Regions from separate parts of the Streptomyces sp. NPDC050732 genome, predicted to be linked through region 2. Evidence: riboswitches for the same ligand, from Rfam matches in the RefSeq annotation. Region 2 holds a riboswitch; the other holds the start of a gene.
The links. A riboswitch is a leader RNA that binds a small molecule or an ion and turns the genes downstream of it on or off. The one in region 2 is predicted to bind cobalamin.

Region 1 (4,765 bases), on a different contig from region 2:
GGGCCCGGACCTCGGTGTCGGACAGGCCGAGGTTCAAGGGGCCGAAGGAGACGTCCTGTTCGACCGAGGCGGCGAACAGCTGGTCGTCCGGGTCCTGCACCACCAGCTGCACGGTCGTGCGCAGCCGGGTCAGGCCCTTGCGGCCGTACGTGACGGGGACGCCCTCGACCGTCAACTCGCCGGAGGCGGGCCGCAGGCCGCCGCTGAGCAGTCGCATGAGGGTGGTCTTGCCGCTGCCGTTGCGGCCGAGCAGGGCGAGGGCACGGCCCTCGACGACATCGAAGTCCAGGCCGCTGAGCACGGTGGGCCCGTCCTCGTACGCGTAGGACACCGCGCGGAGAGCGACCAAGGGCCGACCCGGGGTGCTCGTGGCACTCGTGGCACCCGTGGTGCTCATGGAAGGAACCTTTCCAGTACGAGGGTCAGGGCCACCAGGCCCATGAGGAGTGCCGCGCCCGCGGCGATGAAGGGCCGGGAGATGCGGGCCTCGGGCACGAGGACGCGCAGGGTGCCGTCGTAGCCGCGCCCGGCGAGCCCGGCCTGCAGCCGGCTCGCCCGGTCGAAGGCGCGCACGAACGCGGTGGCGCCGAGACCGGCGAGCGAGCGCCAGGTGGCGGCACGCGTGGTGTGGCCGAGCCGGGCGGCCTGCGCCTGCCGGATCCGGCCCATGGAGTCCAGGAGCAGGAAGCTCATCCGGTACGTGACGAGTGCCACGTCCACGACCGGCGCGGGCACCCCCGCCTTCACCAGGCGGGGCAGCAGGTCCGACATGGGTGTGGTGAAGGCGAACAGGAGCACGCCGAGCGAGGCCGCGGAGGTCCGCAGGAGCAGACCGCCCGCGCGCGCCGGGCCGCCGTCCGCGAACGCCACGAACCCGTCGGGGCCGCCGACCTGGACGAGCAGGGTCAGTGCGCCGGTCACGCAGAAGCCGAGCGGCACGCGGTAGGCGCGCCACAGCTTGCCGGGCGGCACGCCCGCCGGGCCGAGCAGCAGGGCGAGCGCGGCGACCAGCACCAGGACGGCGCCCGGCCAGGGCGGCAGCGAGATCGCCAGGACGGTGAGGCCGATACCGAGCACGGCCTTGTCCACGGGATGCCGGCGGCGCCAGCGACTGCTGTGCGCCGCCGCGTCGATGGGCAGCACGCCGGGTCAGACCCGCTCGGTCCCGGGCCGGGGGCCGCCCGCGTCGACCGGCTCGTCGGAGCCGTCCGACGCCTCCAGCCTTGCCGCCTCCGGCTGGTCCGCTTCCGTGCGCGCCTGTTCCGCGCCCTGGCGGCGGCCCTTGCGCAGCCCGAAGTAGTAGGCGAGGACGCCCGCGCCGATGGCCGCCTGGAGGGCGAACAGCGCCGACTCGACTTCGCCGGACGGGGGTTCGTACAGCGGTGAGAACCACGGTTCGTAGTCCGGTTCGATCTCGGTGATCGCCGTCTCGGCCTGGGCGTCGGCACCGGCGAACGGCTCTTCCTCGTCGTCGCCGAGGCCGAGCGCCAGGGGCAGCACCGCGAGCGCGGCGACGATGAGGAGCAGCAATGTGTTGATCTTCGCGTTCCGGCTCATCAGGCGCTGGCCCCCGTCTGCGTCTCGGACGTCTCGGATGTCTTGGACGTCTCGGTGGTCTTCGGCGTCCCGGTCGTGTCGGGCGTCTCGGGCGTCGTGGCGCTTCGCTTGCCCCGCAGCAGTACGCCGAGGCGGGTGAGTTCGCCCTTGCTGGACTGCACGAGCAGGCGCATCACCAGGACGGTGAGCAGGCCCTCGCTGACCGCCAGGGGGATCTGGGTGACGGCGAAGATGCCGCCGAACTTGCCCAGGGCGCCCAGGAATCCGCTGCCGGGGTCGGGGAACGCCAGGGCCAGCTGGACGCTGGTGACGCAGTACGTGGTCAGGTCGGCGACGAACGCCCCGAAGAACACGGTGACCATGAGCGGCACGTCGTACCGCCTGAGGAGCCGGTAGACCGCGTAACCCGCCCAGGGGCCGATGATCGCCATGGAGAACACGTTGGCGCCCAGGGTGGTGAGTCCGCCGTGGGCGAGCAGCAGTGCCTGGAAGAGCAGGGTGATGGTGCCGAGCACCGTCATGATCGGTGGCCGGAACAGGATCGCCCCGAGCCCGGTCCCCGTCGGGTGCGAGCAACTGCCCGTCACCGAGGGGATCTTCAACGCGGAAAGGACGAACGTGAAGGCCCCGGAGGCACCGAGGAGCAGTGTGCTCTCCGGGTGCTCCTTGACTTCACGGGTCAGGGAGCGGACTCCGTGGACGACGAACGGCGCGGACGCTACGCCCCAGGCGATCGCGTGCGCCGGCGGGAGGAAACCCTCGGCTATGTGCATGGCTCAGCAGACCCTCTCCAGCACCTCGTGGATGGACAACGTGCCTTGGCCGGTCTCCTGGCTGACGGGTCGTACCGACCGGACTCCGCCTTCCCGGGTACGTGTGCACCCAGTGGCTGCCGCTAGGGCTGGAGCCGGACTTCCCGATCACAGTGGCGAGGGCCGCACCGGCATCACACCGGATTTCCCGAGCACCAAGGCGTGGTGACACTAGTGCGCAAAGATCTGCCTGACAACTTGCGCGGTGGTCGCGGCGGTGGCACACCCGAGCGCACACCACCACCGCGTACGCCCCTGCTCAGAGGCCGTCCGCCCGGTCAGAAGAATTCGTCGAGCAGCCGGTAGAAGTCCAGTTTCCCCTTGTCGGCCTCGACCGCCGCCCGCTCCTCGTACCGCCGCAGGAACCGTTCGGCACACCCGGGCCCGAACCAGGGGTCCTCCTCGTGCGTCAACTCCCGCAGCAGGATGGCGAGATCGGTGTGCCGGTCCGCCCTGCCGAGCCGGGCGACGTCGATGACTCCGGTGACGCGGCAGGTGCCGGGGTCGAGCAGGACGTTCTCCGGGGTGAGGTCGCCGTGGGTGACGACCGGGTCCTCCGCCGCCGGGCGGGTGCGGCGCAGCTCGTCGAGGAGGCGCTGCCCGGTCCAGCCGGCGCGATCCTCGTCGAGGTCGTCCAGGTCCAGGAGGTTCTCGGCCACATTGCGGGCGGCCTGCTCCATGGTGACCGGCAGGGTGCGGTCGAACGGGCAGCCCTCCGGGGGCAGTCGGTGCAGGGCCACGGCGAGGTCGGCGAGCGACTCGGCCACCGCGAACCGCTGCTCCGGTGGCCACTCGTCGGCGGCCGGCCTGCCGGGCACCGCCTCCGTCACCAGCCATGCCACGTGGTCGTCGGCGCCCCGCTCGACGATGCGCGGCACGGGGATGCCCCGGCCGGCGAGCCAGGCCAGGCGGTCGGCCTCGCCCGGCAGGTCGGAGGGCGAGCCGTCGTACGTGACCGGGGCGGTCTTCACGTACAACTCGGGTTCGCTCGCGCCCGTTCCGGTGAGGTGGTGCACCTCGGCGCCCGACGCGCCGTCCGTCGCGGGGGTCCATCGGTACGCGGCGTACCTCCGCCGCAGCTCGCTGCTCATGATCGGCATCATGGCAGGCGGCTCCCCGCGGCTCCCACTCGATATTTCGGGGGGGCGTTGCTCCATTGCCGATGCGAACGTCAACGGTTCGCGGCGAAGGTCATCTCCCCTGGAGCCGGGCGGCGGCTTCTCTGGTCGCCGGCATCTCGGCGCTCAGGGGCACGCCGGGGCAGAACGTGGCGTAGCCGTCCTTGTGGGCCGCGACCGTGTGGAAGACCGCCTGGGTCGACGCCCGCGAGGCCGAGCTTCCAGCCAGCGAGCGCCGCGACGCCCGTCGAACCCCGGTTGAAGCCCCGCGCGTGCGCCCCGACGACAGGCTTGTCGATGCCGCCCGCGCGCTGCGCGGGGGCGCCGCGCGGAACGCCGCGTACGACGAGGGCACCGGGCGCGCGGGCCGAGCGGCGGCGGGCATGACGGAGCGGTGTCCGGGGACGGTCGTCGGAGGGAGGTTCCGCGGTCGTCGGCGGGCACCGCGGGGTCGACGCCTGCCGCGCAGGCCAGCAGCAGGCCGACGGCCGTCGCACCGGGCAGCACCCCCAGCGCGCCGCGCAGGGCGTGGGGCACCCGCGACGCGGACCGCGCGGGGAGGACACACATGGTGTCAGCTTCCGGCCGGCGCGCCCGGACGGCTGCGGCAGTCGGCGCAACCGGCGGGACCCGTCGGCGGACGCGGGGAAAAAGAACCGGGCGGGCCGGCCGGGACGCTCCCCCACTGGTCAGTGGGGGTGTCCCGGCCGGCCCGCCCGTGCGGGGCGGCGGTGTGTCACCGGCCCACGGGTGCGAGCTCCCGGTCCGTCTCGGCGTCCGGCGAACCGGTGTCACCGAGGTTCTTGTGGAGCTTCTCGCCCTCCACGTCCACGTTCGGCAGCGCCTTGTCCAGCCAGCGCGGCAGCCACCAGGCGGCCTTGCCGAGCAGCGCGAGGACCGCCGGCACGATCGCCATGCGGACGACGAAGGCGTCGAAGAGGACGGCGACGGCCAGGCCGAAGCCCATCATCTTGATCATGTCGTCGTTCTCCATGATGAAGCCGGAGAAGACGCTGATCATGATGACCGCGGCCGCGGCCACGACCCGTCCGCCGTGGGTGAAGCCGGTGACGACCGACTCGCCTGGGCGCGCCCCGTGGACGTACGCCTCGCGCATCCGCGTCACGAGGAAGACCTCGTAGTCCATCGCCAGGCCGAAGACCACACCGATCATGAAGATCGGCATCATGCTCATGATCGGGCCCGGCTGGTCGACGCCCACGACGTCCGCGAGCCAGCCCCACTGGAAGACCGCGACGACGGCGCCGAGGGCGGCGG
Region 2 (4,765 bases):
TCGACTCGATGACGGCGTCGGGCGAGGGCGGAGCTGTCCTGAAACTGTCGGTCGAGGAGTCGCGGCACTGGCTGGGAGCCCTCAACGACCTGCGCCTCGCGATCGGTACGCGCCTGGAGGTCAGCGACGAGGAGGACGCGGATCTGCTCTACCGGCTGCCGGACTCCGACCCCCGCAAGCCGATGGTGATGGCCTACCTCTGGCTGGGCGGACTGCAGGAAACGCTGGTCGGGACGTTGCTGGACTGAAGTCGGCGATAGTCGTTGCAGAGGACAGCGAATTTTGTTGTAGTGGACAGGTTGTGTTCACTCGCCGGCCGTTCGCTCAGCGGATGCTCAAATCCGGATAACGATCGCGTCACTTCATTGCCCGCCTTTGTGGCGCCGAGGGCGATTTGCCCGCTTCTTCTTGTGGCCTGCGTCACAGTTGGCTGATTCTGTCGCATTCCCTCACTGTTGCCACCGTGATAAATCTTCACGACCACTCGGTGACGCCACCCATGTCGCCGGGGGCGCTTCAGCCGGCAGACCGCCGGTAGCACTCCATTCGTATCCGGGGGGATCAGGACCTGGTCCGCAGCCACAACGCAGATGTGCGGGCGCGGATCAGCATGGAGAAAGGCGTCACCATGACCTCAGTGCAGGTCGAAGAGCACCACGACGAGCACGGCGGCAACGGTGTCGCGCAGGACGGCTCGTCCGGCGAGGGCTACCAGCGCGGGCTCGGAGCCCGGCAGATCCAGATGATCGCGATCGGCGGTGCCATCGGCACCGGCCTGTTCCTCGGCGCGGGCAAGGCCATTCACAAGGCCGGCCCCAGCCTCATCCTGGCGTACGCCATCGCGGGCCTCGTCATCTTCTTCATCATGCGGGCGCTCGGCGAGCTCCTCATGTACCGCCCCGTCTCGGGCTCCTTCTCGGAGTACGCCCGTGAGTTCATGGGCCCGTTCTTCGGATTCGTGACCGGCTGGACGTACTGGCTCTTCTGGGTCGTCACCGGCATCACCGAAGTGACAGCGGCCGCCCAGTACATGCAGTACTGGACACACGGATCCGTTCCACAATGGGCGTACGCGCTCATCTTCACGGTCATCCTGTACGGCGCGAACCTCATCTCCGTGAAGCTCTTCGGTGAGCTGGAGTTCTGGTTCTCGATGGTCAAGGTCACCGCCATCATCGGCATGATCCTGATCTGCATCGGCATCCTCACCATCGGCTTCTCCGACGCCGGTGACACCGCGACCGTCGCCCACCTGTGGAACCAGGGCGGCTTCTTCCCGAACGGCATCGGCTCCACGCTGATGACGCTGCAGATCGTGATGTTCGCCTTCCTCGCCGTCGAGCTCGTCGGCGTCACCGCGGGCGAGTCCAAGGACCCGAAGACCGTCCTGCCCAAGGCCATCAACACCGTGCCGTGGCGCATCGCCGTCTTCTACGTCGGCGCGCTCATCATGATCCTGTCGGTCGTGCCGTGGACGCACTTCCAGCCCGGCGTCTCGCCGTTCGTCGCCGCCTTCGAGAAGATGGGCCTCGGCGTCGGCGCCGCGATCGTGAACTTCGTGGTCCTCACCGCCGCACTCTCCTCCTGCAACTCCGGCATGTACTCCACCGGCCGCATGCTGCGCGACCTCGCGCTCAACGGCCAGGGCCCGAAGTTTTTCACCAAGCTCACGAAGAACGGCCTGCCGCTGATCGGCACCACGGCCTCCGCCGCGTTCATGCTGGTCGGCGTCTGGATCAACTACCAGTGGCCGGGCGAGGCGTTCAACTACGTCGTCTCCTTCGCCACCATCTCCGGCATGTGGGCCTGGATCATGATCCTGGCCTGCCAGATCCGCTACCGCCGCAAGGCCGACCGCGGCGAGCTGCCGCAGTCCACCTTCCGGGCCCCGGGCGCCCCGTACACCAGCTGGTTCGCCCTCCTCTTCATCGGCATGGTCATCGTGATGATGGGCGTCGACAAGGACGCGCGGATCTCGCTGTACGCCGCTCCGGTCTGGGCCGCGATCCTCGGTGTCTCCTACCTGGTCCTCAAGAGCCGCAACCCGCAGGCCGCGGCCTTCAACAAGCGGAAGGTCGGCCTCTCCGACAGCGACCGCGTCTCCAAGGACTGACCGGCACCCCAAGGCCGCTGTCCAGCATTCGGGCCCGCTCGTACCACACTCCGGTACGCGCGGGCCCCTCTGCTTATCCTGGCGCCATGCTGACCATCACCCAGGCCCTCCACGACCAGATCGTCGCGCACGCGCGCCAGGACCACCCCGACGAGGCGTGCGGCATGGTCGCGGGCCCGGCGGGCACCGGCCGCCCCGAGCGGTTCATCCCGATGCTCAACGCCGCGCGCTCGCCCACGTTCTACGAGTTCGACTCGGGCGACCTGCTCAAGCTCTACCGCGATCTCGACGACCGCGACGAGGAGCCGGTGATCATCTACCACTCGCACACCGCGACCGAGGCCTACCCCTCGCGCACCGACATCACGTACGCCAACGAACCCGGCGCCCACTACGTCCTGGTCTCCACGGCCGACACCGACGACGCGGGCCCCTTCCAGTTCCGCTCGTACCGGATCGTCGACGGCGAGGTCACCGAGGAAGAGGTAAAGGTCGTACAGGCATACTGAGCTTTACTCATGAGGGCGGCAGGACCCAGGAAGCCGGTGCGAACCCGGCACGGTCCCGCCACTGTGACCCCGTACCCGGCCGCGCAGGCCGGGGCGGGGGAAGTCAGGAACTGACCTGCCGCCTTCCTCCACACGACGCAGGGGACGCGGAAATCCCCTGGAGGAGGCAGTTCAGCCATGTCCCGCGCCCTTCGCGTACTCACCGCCGCGGCCCTGCTGGCCCCGCTCGCCGCATGCTCCGCCTCATCCGGTGGCGACGACTCGGGAAAGCCCGCCGCCAAGGCCGCCGGGTTCCCGTACACCGTCACCAACTGCGGTGTGAAGACCACGTACGACGCGCCTCCGAAGCGCGCCGTCACCATGAACCAGCACACCACCGAAGTGATGCTGGAACTCGGCCTGAAGGACCACATCGCCGGCACGGCCTACCTCGACGACAAGGTCCTCCCGAAGTATGAGAAGGCCTACAAGTCGGTCCCCGTGCTCGCCAAGGAGTACCCCTCCTACGAGAAGCTGCTCGCCGCCAACCCCGACTTCGTCTACGGCGGTTACGCCAGCGCCTTCCTCGCCGGCGACGGCCGCAGCCGCTCGGCGCTCGCCAAGTCCGGCATCGAAAGCCGCCTCAACGTAGAGGGCTGCGCCGAGCGCGCCCTCACCATGGACGACGTCTACCGCGAGGTCCGTGAGGTCGGCGCCACCTTCGGTGTGCGCGGGCGCGCCGAGACATGGGTGAGCGGGGCGAAGCGCGAACTGGGCGCCACGGCGAAGAAGGCACAGAGCGAGAAGCCGGCCCCCGTCTTCGTCTACGACAGCGGTGACAAGACGGCGTTCACGGCCGGCGGCCGCGGCATCGGCAACGACATCATCGAGCGGGCAGGCGGCCGCAACGTCTTCGCCGACGTCGACAAGTCCTTCAGTGACGCGTCCTGGGAGAAGGTCGTCGAGCGCCGCCCCGAGGTCATCCTGATCCTCGACTACGGCGCCACGACCGTCGCTCAGAAGAAGAAGCGCCTCCTGGAGGACCCGGCCCTCAAGGACGTCCCGGCCGTCAAGAACAAGCGCTTCGCGGTGCTGCGGCTGTCGGACATGGTCACGGGAGTACGAGCACCCGAGGCGGTGAGGAAGCTGGCGGCACAGCTGTGAGCGCGCTGCGGGAGTTTCAGCCCGTCCGGCGTTTGAGGACGAGCCCGAAGGGCGACAGACGGGGGCCACGGGGGCGGCACCTGGCCGTCCTGACGGTACTCACTGCCGCCCTCGTCGCGGCGACGATCGCCGGCCTGGCGCTCGGCTCCGTCCGCATCCCGCCGAGCCAGGTCGTCGAGATCCTGTCGGGCCGCGCGGAACCCTCCCCGTTCCGCACCATCGTGCTCGACGTGAGACTCCCCAGGGTCATCCTGGGGGCCACCGTGGGCGCCGGGCTCGCCGTCATCGGCACCGTGCTGCAAGCCCTCGTCCGCAACCCCCTCGCCGACCCGTTCCTGCTCGGCGTCTCCTCGGGCGCCTCCGTCGGCGCGGTCTGCGCGATCGTCCTCGGCGGCGTCTTCGGCCTCGGCGCCGCCCTGTCGACCGCCGTCACGATCCCGGCCGCCTCCTTCGCGGGCGCGCTGCTCTCGCTGGTCCTCGTCTACGCCCTGGCCCGCGGCGGCGGCAGCTTCGCCACCGGGCGCCTGATCCTCGCGGGCGTCGCCGTCTCGTACATCCTGACCGCGCTGACCAGCCTCATCCTCGTCACCGCCGACAGCGCGGACCACCTCAAGGAAGTCCTGTACTGGACGCTGGGCGGCCTCGGCAGCGCCCGCTGGGACATGCTCGCCCTGCCCTGCGTCACCCTCGTCCTCGGCACCGCCCTCCTGGTGTCCATGGCCCGGCCCCTCGACCTGCTCCTCGCCGGGGAGGAGGGCGCCACCGTCCTCGGCCTGCACGCCGCCCGCTTCCGCGCCGGCGTCTTCGTCCTCGCCTCGCTCCTGACCGGCGTCCTCGTCGCGTACAGCGGAGCCATCGGCTTCGTCGGCCTGATGGTGCCGCACGCCGCCCGCATGCTGGTCGGCGCCGCGCACCGCGCGCTGCTCCCGGTGGTGGCGCTGACGGGCGCGGTGTTCCTGGTCGTCGCCGACCTCGCCGCCCGCACCGTCGCCGCCCCGCA

Region 1: linked by a shared signal. The riboswitch ahead of AB0H82_RS09470 (energy-coupling factor ABC transporter permease) and the one ahead of AB0H82_RS00505 (ABC transporter substrate-binding protein) in region 2 are both predicted to bind cobalamin.

The regions. Positions count from the first base shown of each region.
Region 1 covers NZ_JBFAHP010000008.1:76,080-80,844, reverse strand. The annotation lists gene AB0H82_RS09485 (ATP-binding cassette domain-containing protein) at 1-397, opposite strand, end outside; gene cbiQ (cobalt ECF transporter T component CbiQ) at 394-1,143, opposite strand; gene AB0H82_RS09475 (energy-coupling factor ABC transporter substrate-binding protein) at 1,150-1,557, opposite strand; gene AB0H82_RS09470 (energy-coupling factor ABC transporter permease) at 1,557-2,330, opposite strand; cobalamin riboswitch at 2,360-2,544, opposite strand; gene AB0H82_RS09465 (APH(3') family aminoglycoside O-phosphotransferase) at 2,648-3,463, opposite strand; partial or broken gene AB0H82_RS09460 (N-acetylmuramoyl-L-alanine amidase) at 3,561-3,798, opposite strand; gene AB0H82_RS09455 (MMPL family transporter) at 4,224-4,765, opposite strand, start outside.
Region 2 covers NZ_JBFAHP010000001.1:123,632-128,396, forward strand. The annotation lists gene AB0H82_RS00490 (DUF2017 domain-containing protein) at 1-248, shown strand, start outside; gene AB0H82_RS00495 (amino acid permease) at 629-2,113, shown strand; gene AB0H82_RS00500 (M67 family metallopeptidase) at 2,200-2,622, shown strand; cobalamin riboswitch at 2,595-2,756, shown strand; gene AB0H82_RS00505 (ABC transporter substrate-binding protein) at 2,800-3,765, shown strand; gene AB0H82_RS00510 (iron ABC transporter permease) at 3,846-4,765, shown strand, end outside.